3 regions of the Mycobacterium sp. NGS67 genome follow, and region 3 is predicted to be linked to each of the others. Evidence: riboswitches for the same ligand, from Rfam matches in the RefSeq annotation. Region 3 holds a riboswitch; each other region holds the start of a gene.
The links. Region 3 has a riboswitch for cobalamin ahead of AC5Y4D_RS13565 (PPE domain-containing protein). Riboswitches for the same ligand answer to the same signal wherever they lie in the genome.

Region 1 (5,714 bases), on a different contig from region 3:
CCCCTGAGCCTCTGCGCGACTCCGCGGGGACGATCACCTATCCTGGCTTCCCCGCTGATGTTCTCTATCAGTTCAGGTTGGTGTCGCTGGGTACGCAGCTGGTGCTGTGGGTGACCATGGGACTGGTCTTTTCGATGCTTGCAGACCGACTACTGGGCGAGCGGGGCAAGAACCTGACGGGCGGCGAGCCTCGTGGCGTAACCGATGCATGACCGCTGTTGTCCTGCATGACCCTGGTGTCGCATGCGATGACCGAGGCCATGGCGGTCGGACGTTTTCCGCTCAGCGACACCGCGGTCCCTGGTTAGCCGCATGTCCTTTATGCCGGCTCACTGCGGCGCGGCACTGAATCACCAATGCCAAATGCCAGCCCTTAGCCCGGTCGGCGAGCGGGATCCCGAAGTCCGCGGTGTTCAGGTTGCCCTGCAGGTCTCCGTCGTAAACGGCCACGCGGCGGGCGAACGGCCACGGCGACGGTGGTACCAACGGACCGAGCGTGATTGCGAGTGACCCCACTCCGATCTACTATCTTTGTACATAGATAGTAGATATCCCGAGACGGTTTGCCACTAATGCCACCGGCCCGGGCCGCATATTTGAGCAATGTCACAGCAGCAGAAGCCGGGGGTGTACAGACGGCCAGACAAGTGACATCGGTCACCACGCCAGCCCGTCAATCGGCGAACCTATAGGACGGAGACCACTGTCATGTTTACCGGTACCGCTCGCCGTGCGGGCGTCGTGGCTACCGCCGCAGTGCTATTGGTCGGCGCCGCAATCCTGCGGGCAGTGCAGCAGTGGCCGACCCGAGCCAGGACGACCAGTTTTTGGCATCGCTCGACAGACATGGCATTCCCGCCCTCGAGAACGTACCGAGCCTGATTGCGCTAGCCCATGAGGTTTGTGGCCGCCTTGACGGCGGCATGCCGTTCGATGGCGTAGTCGAGTCGATGACCAACTTTGCGGTCAACCATGACCCGAACCTGCGCCAATACCGTCGCGACCGCCTCACACGCACCTTCTCCCGCTTCGTCACTGCGGCTGTGCAGGTCTACTGCCCCTTCAACCAGGACAAGTTGGCCCCTGTCACGGCTAATTCCGCGCCCGGATTGAATGAACCCACGCCCCGGGTTGCTGCGTACACGCACAGCACAGTGACCTCAGAATGCGATTTGCGCTGCCGCCTGCCGGCGCCGGTCATGATCAACACGCCGGCGGCGGGCCGGAAACGGGCATCCAGCGGGGTGGTGCGACGGCTTTACTCGATGGGCGGCGGCGTCTTTGTTGCGGGCCCCTGCTGCGGCGACCGATCAGACTGCAACTCGCTTCTCGCTCCGCTGGTCGAAACCGTTTCTACAGGGGAGACCGTCGCGCCGAGTCCACCTCAGATTCCGGTGCCATCGCCTCCGCCAGCGCATGTCCTCCTACCCCCACGGACACCCGCACCGCAGCAGCCGCCGCCCCTGCCCCAGGAGCCGCCGCCGCTACCTCAGGAGCCGCCACCCCCGCCTCGGGAGCCGCCGCCAGCGCCACCCCAAGAGCCCCCGCCGCCCCAGGAGCCGCCGCCCCCGACGCAACAGGTGGCGCTCCCGCCAATGCTCCTCTGCCGGGGAGTGCTGCTGGCAGTGGCGGCGGTGGTGACGGCGGTGCCGGCAGCGGTGGTGGCGGCGGTGCCGGCAGCGGTGGCGCTGGCGGCGGCGACCGCGGTCGCGGCCCGATGGAGCCTTCTCCTACGCCTTCCATGCCGCCAGGCATTATCAGAGTCGCACCATGAAACAGGAACCGCGCCCCGGCCTTTGACAGAGCCCGCCGCTGACCCGGGATAGGCCGACGGCGTGAATGAGGTTGCCGCAATGCGGAGGCTGAGCTCGGAATGGGCAGGGCGGCGGCGCGGGCATCCGCCCATCGATTACGCTGCCGAGCAACTCGTGGCCAACCCCATGCAGCTGATCGGCCAGCCGTTGGAGTCGGACGTCCCGTGTGAGAGCCCGTTGCGGACCAGACGATTAGCAGTCTCTACCGAATCGCAGTCATCGAGTCGGTCGCAGTTGATCTTGAAGGAGCTGCAGATCGCCGAGCCGCTCTCGGATGTCCAGGCCCGGCGGCGATCGCTGCCTCTCCGCCGAGCTACCAGAGTTGCGCCATCGCCAATCGCGAGGCGAGATGGGCCGCAATGGCTGCAGTCGGATGTTTTGTCGGGTTTTTGCTCAACCACCTCGTCGGTGAGCGGATGGTGGGAGATCCAATGGTCCGGGCTGGCCTGCGGATCCGCGAGGCCGCCAATGGCCATGAGGCGACCGCGTTAAGGGTGATCACGCTCGGCGCGTGGACGTCGTCGTCAACGTAACGCTGTCGGCGTTGCTGGACCTTGTCGGTGGCTTCTTCTGTCAGCCGCCATGCCGGGGTCGAGCCGTTGCATTGCAGGCATCCACTACCGGGGGTTAAGCACCCTCAGCCGACGAGACACAGGACCTAGGGACTCACTGCAGAACGCGTGGACTATTCACGGGGTCCCGGTGACCGTGCATGTGTATTCAATCGGTACTAGCAATCTCGCTGATTTGTCATTTGCGTGGACCAGTGGAGTGCGACAATGTAACACGTAAGGCAATGACGAAGTAGGAAGCCGGTGTGAATCCGGTGCGGTCCCGCCACTGTAATCGGGAAGCGACCCTCATAGGCCACGGCGAAAGCTGGAAGGCGAGGCGAGCAGCGATCCGAGAGCCAGGAGACTCGCGTCATCGCGTCCTGCGACCCGGGGCGGTGTACCCCGAGAGAGCTGATCGTCGATGCTCGCATGGCTCAGGCCGGCATTCCGATGACCGCCCCGATTTGGATGGCCGCACCGCCCGAGGTGCACTCGGCGCTGCTAAGTAGCGGCCCGGGCTCAGGCTCGTTGCTCGCTGCCGCGGCGGCGTGGACTTCGCTGAGCTCCGAATACGCGGAGACAGCTCAAGAACTCATGGCGGTGTTGGCGGCGGTGCAGGCCGGGACCTGGGACGGCCCGACTGCTGCTGCCTACGTGGCCGCCCATGCGCCTTACCTGGCGTGGCTGGCGCAGGCCAGCGCCGACAGCGCGGCCACCGCTGTGCGACAAGAAACTGCGGCAGCCACGTACACGACCGCCCTGGCCGACATGCCGACGCTGCTGGAGTTGGCCGCTAACCACGCCACGCACGCGGTGCTGTCAGCCACCAATTTTTTTGGCATCAATACGATCCCGATCGCCCTGAACGAAGCCGACTATGTGCGGATGTGGATTCAGGCCGCGACGGTGATGAGCACCTATCAAGAGCTCATCGATGCGCTGGTGGCGGCTGCTTCGCATCCCCTGTCGGCGCCGTACATCGTCAACGCAGCCCAAGCGCTGGCGAAGATTATCAATGGGCAGTTCCCGTTGCCCGCCGACCAACAGAACGACTTCTTTCAATGGTTGGAGCAGATCGGATACGTCGAGTACTACGACGCCAACTTCCAACCGTTAATCGACGCTCTGTTCGAGAGCCCGTATTTTCAATCGATGTTCGCCGGATTCGATCCGTACCTGCCACTGCTGGGTAACCCACTTTCGTTCCTGAGCCCGTTCAACATCGCGTTCGCGCTCGGTTACCCGATGGACATCGGTCAGTACGCCGCATTCTTGGCGCAGACGTTCTTTTACATCTCCCTGGATCTCACTGCGGCATTCGCGTCGGGTAACCCGACGACCATCGGTTTCACCATTCTCTTCGTCACCGTCGAAGCCGTCGGCACGATCATCACCGACACCATCGCGTTGCTGAAGACTCTGCTAGAGCAGACGATCGTGCTGATCACGGTTCTGGTGCCGCTGCTGACTGCTCCTTTGGTGCCGTTGGCTGCAGCGGCGGTGTTGACACCGATCGGCGTCAAGGGCCTGGCGGCGTTGGCCGCCGTAGCATCGCCGCCGGCGCCTCCTGTGGTGCCCGCCACGCCGCCCCTTGCGGCGCTTGCCCCCAGCATTCTCTCCTCTAGTGCGTCCCCGACACCGCCTCCCGCGGAGGCGATCGCTTCGACACCCGCGCCCGGAGCGCCGCCGCCGGCGGCCGCGCCACCGTCGGTGAGTGGGGCGGGCGCGGGCCTAGGTATGGGTGCGGGGATGGAAAATTTCGGCTACCTGGTCGGTGACCTTGCCTCAGCTGCCAAACGCGCGGCCGGCGCCGGTGCCCGGAAGAAAGCACCCGCACCCGACAGTGCCGAGGCCCCCGGTGCCGCGGCGACTCCCCCCGAGCCGTCCGCGGCACCGCGGCGCCGGCGGGCGAAGGTCACTATGCTGGGTCGCGGCTACGAATACATGGATTTGGAGCCCGATGCGGGCGGTTCGTCGGCTTCAAATCAGGGCGCGAGAACGCTGGGGTTCGCCGGAACCGTGCCGCGTCCGAACATCTCTGCGGCGGCCGGTTTGATCACACTGGCCGACGACGCGTTTGGTGGCGGTCCGCGCATGCCGATGATGCCGGGCACTTGGGCCGCCGACTCGGCGTCGAACTCCCAACCGGACGACGGGGTAGGCGGCAACCCATAGCCCGGCGGGACGGGAGGCAAGTGCGCGATGGCCGCACGCCACCGGCCTCGACCGCTGATTTCTCACGGAACCGAAGCGGGCCAACATGCCGCCAAAGTTGAAGGCGGCCCACAACGCAGCGTGCCCATCGAAGCCGAACTACTCGCGGTCATCGAGACCTACCGGAACAGCCGCGCGATCGGCTTCCCCGGCGCCGAAAGCGCCGAGCCGCGACCAGATCCGGCCTCAGCGCAGGTTGTCGCGGTCCTCAGCTCGTCATCGGCCGCGATGGCCAAACCACCCAGGGAACACTCCGCCCAGCGAGTCGAGGCTTCGAGGCGGGGCCAGCGACACCTTGACCGGTGCTCGGCCCCCTGCTACCAAGTCGCGAGCCGACGTTGAATGAACGGCTAGGTGTTGACTAGCGGGGGAGCCGTCGAAGATCAGCGCGTCGTGTCTGGCATCGGGTGATCTTGCGGCTGGTGTTGTTCTGCGAGCTTAATTGGTGGTCGATTTGATGCGGACCCCAATAGTGAGGGCGACCCTATTGCGGTGGGCCGCCTGCACTTTGGTTCGGCAGATCGGTGATCGGGATGTTCGGCGCGGGCTTCGACGACGCGGTAGCCGGCAACGTCGGTATGGCCGCGGGATCGATGTCGTGCAACAAGTTGACTGGGGGCCCGTTTTCCCGCCCTCCGTAACTGCTGCCCGGTGAACGCGAGCCAAGGAGGTGACTTACCGTGACCACATGATAGCCGTTGGCCGCCAGCACCGGGAGAAACTGATACACCAGATCCACGGTGCTGGAATAGGTGTCGTGTAGCAGCACCACTGATCCGGGCTTGATCTGGGTGATCAGCATGGAGCGTGTGGCGGCGGTGTTGGCGTCGTTGATCCAGTCGTACGGGATGACATCCCAGTTGACGTCGGCCAGGCCCTGCCTTCTGGCTTCGCTGAGCACGACGTCGTTGATCAGCCCGCCGGCGGTGCGCAGCAGTGTGGGTTTGTATACGATCGCCGCGGCAATGGCTTGGGAGGCGGCCGCCAACTGTCGCGGGATCTGGGCTGGATCGATCGTGGTCATATTGGGGTGTTCCCAGGTGTGGTTGCCTACCTCCATGCCTGCGTCGACGATGCGCTTGGCCGCTTGTGGATCGCGGGCCACCTTGTTGCCGATCAAGAAGAACGTCGC
Region 2 (5,714 bases), on a different contig from region 3:
GCGTGGTGCTGCAGCGCAGGACCGGCCCGGTCGCGGCGACCGCAGTGGCTACCTGGGTTTCCCTGGGTGGATCTTCGTTGGCGCACACCGGTTCTCGGATGGCAGATCTGCTGGAGTCCGGTGACATGGCGTCCGCACGCGCGTTGCTTCCCTCGTTGTGCGGTCGCGATCCGGCTGTGCTGGACCGGGACGGTCTGGCCCGCGCGGCGCTGGAATCGGTGGCCGAGAACACTTCCGACGCGCAGGTTGCGCCGCTGCTGTGGGCGGCGGCCGGCGGCGCTCCGGCGGTGCTGGGTTATCGCGCGGCGAACACTCTGGACGCGATGATCGGCTACCGCTCCCCGCGGTATATCCGATTCGGTTGGGCCGCAGCCCGATTGGACGACATCGTCAACGTCGTGGGCGCCCGGGTGACGGCCGGATCGGTGATGATCTGCGCGCCCTTGGTAGGCGGATCTGCGCTCGGTGCGTTGCGCGCCTGGCGGCGCGACGCCGCCAGCCATCCCAGTCCGAACGCCGGCGTCGTCGAGGCGGCGTTCGCCGGTGCGCTGGGGGTGCGGCTGGGCGGACCCACCCAGTACCACCACGAGCTGCAGATCCGGCCAACGCTGGGCGACGGCCGCCCACCCACCGTGGCCGACCTGCGCCGCGCGGTGACCCTGTCGCGGGCAGTGCAGGCGGTGGCCACCCTGGTCGCGGTCGGCGTTGCCGCGCTCATCCACCCCCGAGTGGCGGGATGGGGAGAGCGCGCAGCAACGAGCCGATCCCATTGGTCAGCAACGAGATTCCGGTGACACTGGGCTGGCCCCAGTTGAGCGTGAGCCCCGGATCCGGCGACGGCACGAACGGGTAGGCGTTCGGCATGGCCGAGGGCGGAAGCAACCCGGCCCACACCAGGTTGGCCTGCACGCCTTGCGCGGTGCCCTGCAGCAGATAGGTCCCGACGGCGAACGGATCGATTAGCGGGAACAGGCTCGCCGGGGTGGGGAGATCCGCGTATTCGGAGTGCACTCCGCCGATGTCGCCGTAGCCGAGATCTACCAGTACCCGCAGATTCGGCTGGATCAGGTTGAGCAGCGGCTGCGGCAAGTTCAGCGGCCTCAGCAGCGGTAGGTCCTGGCTGGGAATCAGGTAATACGTTGTGCTGCCGGTGGACCCGGGGGAAACCGGCGCGACGATCGCCGACGCGAGCTGTGCCGGCGTCAGGTATTCGTATGCGGGCGTGGGGCTCAAGTGCCCGTAGTACAGGCCGGCGATGGCATTGGCGGACGCCAACAGGTTCAGCGGGTAGCGCGGGAAGTGGGCGAAGCCGTCGTACTGGATGGTGTGGATGTCGGTGGGGTAGGCCAGGTTCGGCGTCGCTCCGCCGAAGGTCTGGTTGAAGCCCGGAATGTACAGACCGGTGAAGCGCTCGTAGAGACCACCGTTGGGATTGTTGGGGTTGCCGGCCAGGACGAACCTCAGATCGGCCGGGTTGGGTGCCGGTATGGAACCGTCGGCGATGCCGTTGAGGTAATTGGTCACGACGGTGGCGCTTTGGGAAAAGCCGAACACGATGGTCTGGGTGCCCGGCGGTTGAGCGGCGACGGCCTGCCGCAATATCTCGACACCGCGCGCGATCGACGTGTCGAAGGTGAGGCTGCCCAGCCCGGTCAGGGGCCACCCCTGCTCCGGGGTGGTCAAACCCGTCGGGATGGCGGTGGGAGCAATGGGCGCGATGTAGGTGTGGTAGATGTTCATCACGTAAGCGGGATTCGGAACCGGGTTGCCGGTGCCGCCCATGATCAGGGTGTTCACGCCTGCGAGTGCCGAAATAGCTTCCGGCGCAACGCTGTTGAGTGCCGATGCGTTCCATGCCTCGACGGCCAGGTAGGAGCCGGCCGCCGTGCTCAAGGTTCGAACGAACAGTTGGTGCACCCCGGCGATCTCAGCGCTGAGCGCCTGATACTGCTGGCCGAACTCGGCGAACAGTGCCGCGACCCGGGTCGACACCTCGTCGGCGGCGGCAGCAATCAATCCGGTGGTGGGACTGGCGGCGGCCGCCTGCACCTCCGCCAGCGACGACTGAATCCTCGCCAGATTCATTGCCGCCGAACGCAAGAGGTCGGGTTCGACGGTCAGCGCTGACACATGCCCTCCTGTTTCTCGGCGCACCCCGACTCGTCCGGCGCCCAGGTGCTGGGCATCAGTGGCTCGCGCGGACCGCCACCGAACGCGTCACCGGTGAGCGTGGCCAGCCCCGCGGCTTCACCACCGGCCGTCCGCCGGGTGGCTCCCACGAACCCCAGCGGACCTGCGCCGCGATCGGAGCTGACGGCGGCGTCGGGGTCGGAAACGGGCTCGAGGTCCATGTATTCGTAGCCGCGACCCTTCACGTCGACCTTGGCACGCCGCTTACGGCGTTCCCGCGCTTTGTCCGCTGCGGAAGCCGCTGCCGCGGCCGGGGCCGCCGCGACGTCCGGCCGCGAAGCCCTCTTCTTGACGACAGTTCGGGTGCCGGCCGCGGAATCCATCCTGCCCGTGCCGCTGAGATAGGGAAACTGCCCGGGACCGGCACCCGGCGGTGGCGATGCGCCCGCAACGCTCGATGCGATCGGAGCCGCAGCCGGTACCGGGGCGGCCGGCGCGACAACCTGCGCCGGTACGGCCGGGCTCGAAACGGCCACCGTCGCAACCGGACCCGGCATGGTGGCGGGGTTCGCGGCAAGCACGTCGGTGGGACCCGGGACTGATTCCATGCCCGCGTGCACATGGAGGGCTACCTCGGCGATACCCAGCGCGCCACCGGTGCCGAGGAGGGTGGGGCCGACCAGCAGCGGACTCAGTCCGGCCGCCAGCAGTGGGAAGGTGACCAGAAACTGGATGACCTGGATGGACAGGTCGTAGCCGATCGCCACACCACCGAAGGCGTAGGCCGCGAGCAGCAACAGCGGGTTGTCACCGGCCGCATTGAGCAGTCCCTGCATCAGCGCGGGATAGCCGCTCACCGGCGACGACAGGTCGGCGATCTTGGTGACGAACCACGTCATCGGGTCGGTGCCCGGGGGGACGCTGAAGATATACGAGACCAGGTCGCCACTGTCGCCGCCGACGGTGTTGAAGACTCGCTCCACGGCGGCAAGGAAATCTGTGATCGTCGAAAAAGGATCTCCGGCTGCTGCGGCCGGTTCTGCTTTGACGATCTGTGGTGCCGCGGTCGCGTCCGGCGACGCGGCCACCGCCGCAGCCGAGACCCCTTCATAAGCGCTCATGGTGGTGGCGGCCTGAATCCACATTCGCACGTAGTCGGCCTCGTTCAGCGTGATCGGGATGGTGTTGATCCCGAAGAAGTTCGTCGCCACCAATACGCCGTGGACGGCATGGTTGGCTGCCAATTCGCCCAGCGTAGGCATGGCGGCCAGGGCCGCGGTGTAGGCGGTAGCCGCGGCCTCGTGCCGGGCGGCGGTCGCGGCGCTGTCCGCGCCGGCCTGCACCAGCCAGGCCAGGTAGGGCGCGTGGGCGGCCACATACGACTCGGCGCTCTGGCCCTCCCAGGCGCCGCCGCGCACCCCGCTCAACAGCGCGGTCAACTCGTCGGCCACTTGGGCGTACTCGGTGCTCAGCGTGCTCCACGCCGCGGCCGCAGCCAAGAGTGGACCCGGCCCCGGACCGCTCGACAGCAACGTCGAGTGCAGTTCCGGCGGGGAACCCATCCAGACCGTCATCGGCGGCTAGGCCGAGCGCTGGACCGACCGCAGGCGTGCCGCATCATGAGGCACCAGCTCTCTCCGGGGTGCTCCGCCCCGGGTTAGCAGGATGCGATGACGTGAGTGTCCTGGCTCTCGGATCACCGCTCGCCTCGCCTTCCAGCCAATGGCCGTGGCTTGTGAGGGTCGCTCCCCGATGACAGTGGCGGGACCGCGCCGGATTCGCACCGGCTTCCTGCATCATCATCGCCGTACAGGCGACATTGTCGCACTTGAGTCGGCCGGCGGATCGCACTTCGCAGAATCAAAGTCACCCCCGCAGAGCACCTGTTCCCCCGACCATAAACCTGGCGGGCCAGCTTGGCGGGCAATTTGCCACAATCCTGCGAATAATTTGCATGTAGTCGGCCGCCGCTCGGTGCTGGTGTTCGGCGTAGCAGTATTGCGCGGGTCGGCAGCACGAGAGTTTGCGACGGAGGAAAAGCGTGCGACGAGACAGTCCAGCGGGGCCCGGGCGCCCTCCGGCGATCCTGCGGTCGGCTCGGCCAACACTTGTCGCGTGCGCGCTACTGGCGGCGATCAGCGCACTGGCCGGCATGGCACCACTGTTCGTCGTCGTAGAGGTGAGCCGGCGTCTCCTCGCGGGGAACACCGACGTCTGGCCGATCGTGGTGGTGGCGGTCATCGCGCTGGCGGCAAAGCAATTGGGTGTCCTGGCCGCCGGGGTGATGACACATCTGGCCGACATCCGGGTGTCGTTCCGGATCCGTCGGGAGTTGCTGGCCAAGTTGAGTCGGGTGCCGCTCGGCTGGTTCGGCGAGCGCAACTCCGGGATCGTCAAGAAGGCCGTCGAGGACGACGTCGCGGCCCTGCATCGGCTCGTGGCCCATTCGATCGTGGAAGTCAGTGCGGCGGCGGTGCCGCCCGTGGTGGCCTTCGGGTACCTGTTCGTCGTGGACTGGCGGATGGCGCTGGTAACGCTGCTACCGGTGTGCGCCGGGCTGGCGGCGTATCAGCGCGCGGCGGCCAGTGCGGGAACCAAGTATCCGGAGTACATGGACTGGTTGAGGCGGCTCAACAGCGCGGCCGTGGAGTTCGTGAACGGCATCGGTGTGGTGAAAGCCTTCGGCACGCCGGGCGCGGCAAGTCGTCGGTTCCAGGAAGTGTCCCGCGCGTTCGCGCACTTCTTCCTCGACTGGGCCAAATCCACCAGCGTGGCCAGCGTCACCGCCGAAATCCTGCTGTCACCGCCCAGCATCCTGCTCGCGGTCGCGACGACCGGCGGGATCTTGACCGCCAACGGCGACCTCCCGCTGCAGAACTTCATCGCATTCGCCGTCTTCGGCACCGTCATCACGTCGAACTGGATGACGTTGCTGATGTCGATACACCCGTTGGTCACCGGGTTGCAGGTGTCCCGCGAGATCCGGGAAATGCTTGGGACTGCGGAACTTCCGGTGCCGCACCGCCCGGCCGAACTCGATCCCGCGACACCGGGCCCGGTGGTGCGGCTGCGCGGGGTGCGCGTCACCTACGGCGACACGGTCGCCTTGAGCGGGATCGATCTCTGTCTCGAGCGGGGCACGATCACCGCGCTGGTGGGTCCGTCCGGTTCCGGAAAGTCCACCCTGGCCAAGCTGTTGCCGCGGTTCGACGATCCGTGCGACGGGGCGGTCGAGCTGTACGGGGTCGACCTGCGCCGGATCGACCCGGCGACGTTGTATCGGCACGTCGCGTTTGTCTTTCAGGACTCGCACCTGTTGTCGGCCATGAGTATTCGCGACAATATCCGGTTGGGCCGTCCCGACGCCGACGATCAAGCCGTGCGGGAGGCCGCCCGCCGGGCGCAGATCTTGTCCAGGATCGAGATGTTGCCGCGCGGATTCGATTCGGTGGTCGGCGAGGACGCTGCGCTCTCGGGTGGTGAACGGCAGCGCGTCTGTATCGCCCGCGCGATCCTGGCCGACCGCCCGATCCTGGTCCTCGACGAAGCCACCGCCAGCGCCGACCCGGAAAACGAGGCCCGGA
Region 3 (5,714 bases):
CGCTGGCGCCGGCCAATCCTTCAGGAACCACTCGCAACGTCATGACGCCCACCCCTCCGCTCAATTTCTCCAATTATCGGGGGATACATCCCCTTTGCGTGCGCTTACGGCAGTTTGCTTCCGATTCCTTTGTCGGCCTCCCAGATGCTGGGCATCAGCTGGACAGCCGTTCCCTCACCCCCGTGCGTCACCAACCCTACGGCTTCGGCGCCGCGTTTGGGGCCGACGCCGGCAAATCCCAGCGTCCCCGCGCCCTTCTCGGAAACACCCACGGTGCTGAACGCGTCGTCATCCAAGTCGGCGTACTCGTAACCGCGCCCGAGCATTTCGGCTTTCGAGCGCCGCCGCTTGGGTGCAGGCGTGAGCTCCTCCGGCGCCGGGGCGGGCGCCGGGATCTCGGCACTGTCGGGTTCGGCCGCCGGCTTCCGGGCGCGACCGCTGGCCACCCGCTTGGCCGTCGAACCCAGGTCGCCTACCAGGTAGTCGAACGCATTCAGGTGCGCACCCACCCCAGTGCCGGTCGTCGTCGGCGGCGCGGCGGTCGGTGGCGGCGTTCCCGGCGTCGGGGCCGACGCGGTCACCTCGACGGGCGACGGTGCCGGGCTCGGCGTGGAAGGCGAAGGGCTCGCCGCGAGCGCGGCCAGCGCGGGTGCGCCAGGTACACCGGTCACCGGCGGCGCAGGCACCGCCGCCAGCGCCAGCAGCCCTTTGACGCCGATCGGCGCCAGCACCGCACCGGCGGCCAGCGGCACCAACGGGGTGGTCAGCAACGGCACCAATGTCAACGTCAGCGCGAGAGTGCTTTCCAGCGTCGTCTTGAGCAATGCGATGGTGTCGGTGATCACCGTGCCGAAGATCTCGACGGTGACGAACATGATGGTGAAGCCGATGGTCAACGGGTTGCCCGAAGCGAACGCGGCAGCGAGATCGAGTGCGACAAAAGAGAACATCTGCGACAGCAGGACCACATAGGTGCCGATGTCCATCGGGTAGCCGATGGCGAACGCGATGTTGAGCGGACTGAAATAGGTCAGCGGATTACCCAGGATGATGAGGTAGGGATTGAAACCCCCGAACATCTCCTGGAAGAACGGGATGGTGGTCGTCGAATCGATGAACGGCTGAATGACGTTGTCGTAGAACGACGTATACATCTGCCACGCCCACTGCTGGAACTGCTGCAGCGGATCCGCCGCCGCTTCCGCGGTGGCCGGAGTCTCGGATTTCAGGACCTGCGGGGCCGGTCCGGAAGGCGGTATGCCTGCCAGCGCCGCGGCGGAGACGGCCTCGTAGGTGCCCATCACGGTCGCGGCTTGGATCCACATCCGCGCGTAGTCGGCTTCGTTGAGCGCGATCGGGATGGTGTTGATGCCGAAGAAATTGGTCGCCGTCAGCACGCCGTGCGCGACGTGGTTGGCAGCCAGTTCGACCAGAGTCGGCATCGTCGCCAGGGCCGACGCATAGGCCGCGACCGCGGCTTCCTGGCGGGCCGCGAACGTAGCGGAATCTGCCGAGGCTTGCCGCAGCCACGCGAGATACGGCACGTGAGCGGCTGCGTACGCTGCCGCGGTCGGACCTGCCCAGGCGCCGGCCTGGACACCGCCGAGCAGGGCGGAAAACTCGTCGGCGACCTCGGCGTAGGTGACGCTCAGCGAAGTCCATTCGGCCGCGGACGCCTCCAGTGGGCCTGGCCCGGGGCCACTGCTCAGCAGCGCCGAATGCAGTTCCGGCGGCGAAGCCAGCCAGATCGGGGCGGTCATCGACGTTCCTTCGGTGCGGCGGGATGCCCGCCGCCATCCTCGGAACGTCCAGTCCCGGAACAATTGCGTTCCAGCAAAGACCGTCCGCCCACTCCACGAGGCGCCGGGCGCCGGACACGACGCGTCCGGCGCAGCTGGCAGGTCTTCGGACTCACAGGCACACACCGACTGATCGATGTACCTACTGGCCGTCGCTTCCCAGCCCGGACTGTGGGCCAGTGCGCTTGACGGCGGTCGTTCCTGCATACCGCTGCGGGACAGTCCCGGATTCCCACCGGGTTCCCTCTCGGAGCGAACCTGAAATAGCGTTCGGCCCCTCGACGCCGGCGACGGTCACGATGTCACCAGCAAACCAGCTGCGGGCTCAAGGTTACTCGACACCGCCGCCTTCGGACCAGTGGTCAAGCAGTGGTCAGGAGCACATTCGGTGACAGTGGCATGCTCGTGCTGATGTCAGGTCTGCTGGTGGCGGGTACGACGAGTGACGCCGGAAAAAGCACCGTCACCGCGGGATTGTGCCGCGCGTTGGCCCGACGCGGGGTGCGGGTGGCGCCGTTCAAGGCGCAGAACATGTCCAACAACTCGATGGTCTGCACCGGCCCGGACGGTGCGGGTGCGGAGATCGGCCGGGCGCAATGGGTGCAGGCCCTGGCGGCGCGGGTCCCGCCCGAGCCGGCGATGAACCCCGTCCTGCTCAAACCGGGTAGCGATCACCGCAGCCACGCGGTGTTGCTGGGGCAGCCCTGGGGTGCGCTGGAGTCGTCGGACTGGTTGCAAGGACGGCGCGCGCTGGCCGAGGCGGCGCACCGGGCCTTCGACGACCTCGCCGGCCGCTACGACGTAGTCATCGCCGAAGGCGCCGGCAGTCCGGCCGAAATCAACTTGCGCGCAGGCGATTACGTCAACATGGGGCTGGCCCGGCACGCGGGGCTGCCGACCCTCGTGGTCGGCGACATCGACCGAGGCGGCGTGTTCGCGGCGTTCCTGGGCACCGTCGCGCTGCTGTCCGTCCAGGACCAGGCGCTGGTCGCGGGGTTCGTGGTGAACAAGTTCCGCGGCGACCTCGACCTGCTCGCGCCGGGGCTGCGGGATCTGGAACGGGTCACCGGGCGCAGGGTGTACGGCACCGTGCCGTGGCATCCCGACCTGTGGCTGGACTCCGAGGACGCACTCGACCTGGCGGGACGACGCGCGTCGGGTCCGGCGGCGTGCCGCGTGGCCGTCGTGCGACTACCCCGGATCAGCAACTTCACCGACGTGGACGCGCTGGGCCTGGAGCCCGGATTGGACATCGTGTTCGTCTCCGACGGCCGTGCCCTGGGCGATGCGGACCTGATCGTGCTGCCGGGCACCCGCTCGACGGTTGCCGATCTGGCGTGGCTGCGGGACAGGGGCCTGGACCGGGCGGTGTCAGCGCACGCGGCGGCGGGTAAGCCCGTGCTCGGCATCTGCGGTGGTTTCCAGATGCTGGGCCGGGTGATCCGCGACCCGGACGGCGTCGAAGGTCCACCGGCAACCGAGGTCGCGGGGCTGGGTCTGCTCGACGTGGAGACCACGTTCGACGCCCGCAAAGTGCTGCGACGGCCGCAAGGCGAGGCGCTGGGCGTGGCCGCGTCCGGATACGAGATTCACCACGGCAGGATCACCCGCGGCGCGGATGTGGCGGAGTTCCTCGGCGGTGCGCGTGACGCACAGGTGTTCGGCACGATGTGGCACGGCGCCCTGGAAGACGACCACCTGCGCGCGGCGTTCCTGCGCGAAACGCTGGGCCTCGACCCGTCGGGCACCTGCTTCTCGGCCGCCCGCGAGCGCCGTCTCGACCTGCTCGGCGATCTCGTCGAACGCCACCTCGACGTCGACGCCGTCCTCGGACTCGCCCGGCACGGCTGCCCGCCGGAACTGCCCTTCCTCCCGCCGGGAGCGCCGTGAGGTCCCGCAGCGCTAGAACACGTTCTAATGTGTCAAACCATGGGATTTCTCAAGCCCCAACTTCCGGAAGTCGACTTCGCCGAATGGAGCAAGGGCACCCGTAGCGAGCGGATCCGCCCGATGGCCCGGCACTGGGCCGAGGTCGGCTTCGGCACGCCGGTGGTGCTGCACCTGTTCTACGTGGTCAAGATCCTGCTCTATATCTTGGTCGGCTGGCTGATCGTGTTGAGCACCAAAGGAATTGACGGGTTCACCAATGTCCGCGCCTGGTACGCCGAACCCATCGTCTTCGAGAAGATCGTGCTGTACACGATGCTGTTCGAGGTGGTCGGGTTGGGCTGCGGCTTCGGGCCGCTGAACAACCGGTTCTTCCCGCCGCTGGGCTCGATCCTGTACTGGCTGCGGTTCGGCACCATCCGCCTGCCACCGTGGCCGGATCGCGTTCCGCTGACTTTCGGCACCAAACGCAAGCCGCTGGACGTCGCGCTGTACGCGCTGCTGCTGCTGTTGTTGGTCACCGCGTTGTTCACCGACGGCAGTGGGCCGATGCCGGAGGTGGGCAGCAAGGTCGGGCTGCTGCCGACATGGCAGATCGTGGCGATCCTGCTGGTGCTGGGCGCGTGCGGGTTGCGCGACAAGGTGATCTTCCTGGCCGCCCGCGGCGAGGTCTACGGGTCGCTGACGGTGACCTTCCTGTTCGGCGGTATCGACATGATCGTCGCCGGCAAACTGGTGTTCCTGGTGATCTGGATGGGCGCGGCCACGTCCAAGCTCAACAAGCACTTCCCGTTCGTCATCTCCACGATGATGTCCAACAACCCGCTGATCCGGACCCGTTGGCTCAAGCGGCGGTTCTTCGAGAAGTTTCCCGACGACCTGCGGCCCGGACGTTTGTCGCGCATGTTGGCCCACGCCAGCACGTTCATCGAGATGTTCGTGCCGGTGGCGCTGTTCTTCGCCGAGGGAGGCTGGCAACTCAAAGTCGCCGCCATCGCCATGGTGATCTTCCACTTGGGGATCCTGTCCGCGATCCCGATGGGTGTCCCGCTGGAGTGGAACGTCTTCATGATCTTCGGGGTGCTGACGCTGTTCGTCGGCCATCCCACGCTCGGTCTCGATGATGTCAGACACCCTGTCCCGGTGGCGCTTCTGTTCACCGCGTTGGTGGGCACCGTGATCGCGGGCAACCTGTTCCCGCGCAAGATCTCCTTCCTGCCCGGGATGCGGTACTACGCGGGGAACTGGGACACCACGCTGTGGTGCATCAAACCCTCGGCGAGCGAAAAGATTTCGCGCGGCATCGTCGCGATCGCCAGCATGCCGCAGGCTCAGCTGGAGCGGTTCTACGGCAGTCCGGAGGCCGCGCAGATCCCCATCTACATGGGATATGCGTTCCGCGGCTTCAACACGCACGGCCGCGCGCTGTTCACCTTGGCGCACCGCGCGATGGCCGGGCAGAACGAGGAGGACTACGTCATCACCGACGGGGAACGGATCTGCAGCACCGCGATCGGCTGGAACTTCGGCGACGGCCACATGCACAACGAGCAGCTGATCCAGGCGATGCAGCGACGCTGCCAGTTCGAGCCCGGCGAGGTGCGGGTGGTGCTGCTCGACGCGCAGCCGATCCACCGGCAGACCCAGCGTTATCGGTTATACGACGCTGCCACAGGCGAATTCGAGCGCGGCTACGTCCGGGTCGCCGACATGGTGACCCGCCAGCCCTGGGCCGACGACGTGCCGGTCCAGGTGCTATCCGAGTCGCCCGAGTAGCGCGAGTCGCCCGAGTCGCCCGAGTAGCGCGAGCAGACGCAGAATCGCATGTTTCGCCCCGGCGGAACGCGATTCTGCGTCTGCTCGCGCAAGGAACTAGAGCCCCGCGCGGACCTGTTTGGCGGCGGCCACCATGTGCTCCAGCGACGCGGTCACCTCGTCCACATTGCGGGTCTTGAGCCCGCAGTCAGGATTGACCCAAAGGCGCCGCGAGGGAACGGCTTTCAGCGCCTCCCGCAACGACTCGGCCAG

Region 1: it holds a riboswitch for cobalamin, as region 3 does, so the genes downstream of both, AC5Y4D_RS06105 (PPE family protein) here and AC5Y4D_RS13565 (PPE domain-containing protein) in region 3, are expected to answer to the same signal.
Region 2: it holds a riboswitch for cobalamin, as region 3 does, so the genes downstream of both, AC5Y4D_RS11825 (PPE family protein) here and AC5Y4D_RS13565 (PPE domain-containing protein) in region 3, are expected to answer to the same signal.

What each region holds. Positions count from the first base shown of each region.
Region 1 covers NZ_JCALCF010000005.1:81,793-87,506, forward strand. Annotated here, with positions in the region: gene AC5Y4D_RS06095 (CbtA family protein) at 1-212, shown strand, start outside; gene AC5Y4D_RS06100 (DUF732 domain-containing protein) at 798-1,826, shown strand; cobalamin riboswitch at 2,577-2,755, shown strand; gene AC5Y4D_RS06105 (PPE family protein) at 2,819-4,543, shown strand; gene AC5Y4D_RS06110 (polysaccharide deacetylase family protein) at 5,067-5,714, opposite strand, start outside.
Region 2 covers NZ_JCALCF010000010.1:95,392-101,105, reverse strand. Annotated here, with positions in the region: gene AC5Y4D_RS11835 (cobalamin biosynthesis protein) at 1-794, shown strand, start outside; gene AC5Y4D_RS11830 (PE-PPE domain-containing protein) at 715-2,130, opposite strand; gene AC5Y4D_RS11825 (PPE family protein) at 2,118-3,704, opposite strand; cobalamin riboswitch at 3,788-3,967, opposite strand; gene AC5Y4D_RS11820 (ABC transporter ATP-binding protein) at 4,172-5,714, shown strand, end outside.
Region 3 covers NZ_JCALCF010000012.1:52,383-58,096, forward strand. Annotated here, with positions in the region: gene AC5Y4D_RS13560 (PE family protein) at 1-43, opposite strand, end outside; gene AC5Y4D_RS13565 (PPE domain-containing protein) at 105-1,760, opposite strand; cobalamin riboswitch at 1,880-2,132, opposite strand; gene AC5Y4D_RS13570 (cobyric acid synthase) at 2,211-3,689, shown strand; gene AC5Y4D_RS13575 (DUF3556 domain-containing protein) at 3,729-5,462, shown strand; gene metE (5-methyltetrahydropteroyltriglutamate--homocysteine S-methyltransferase) at 5,559-5,714, opposite strand, start outside.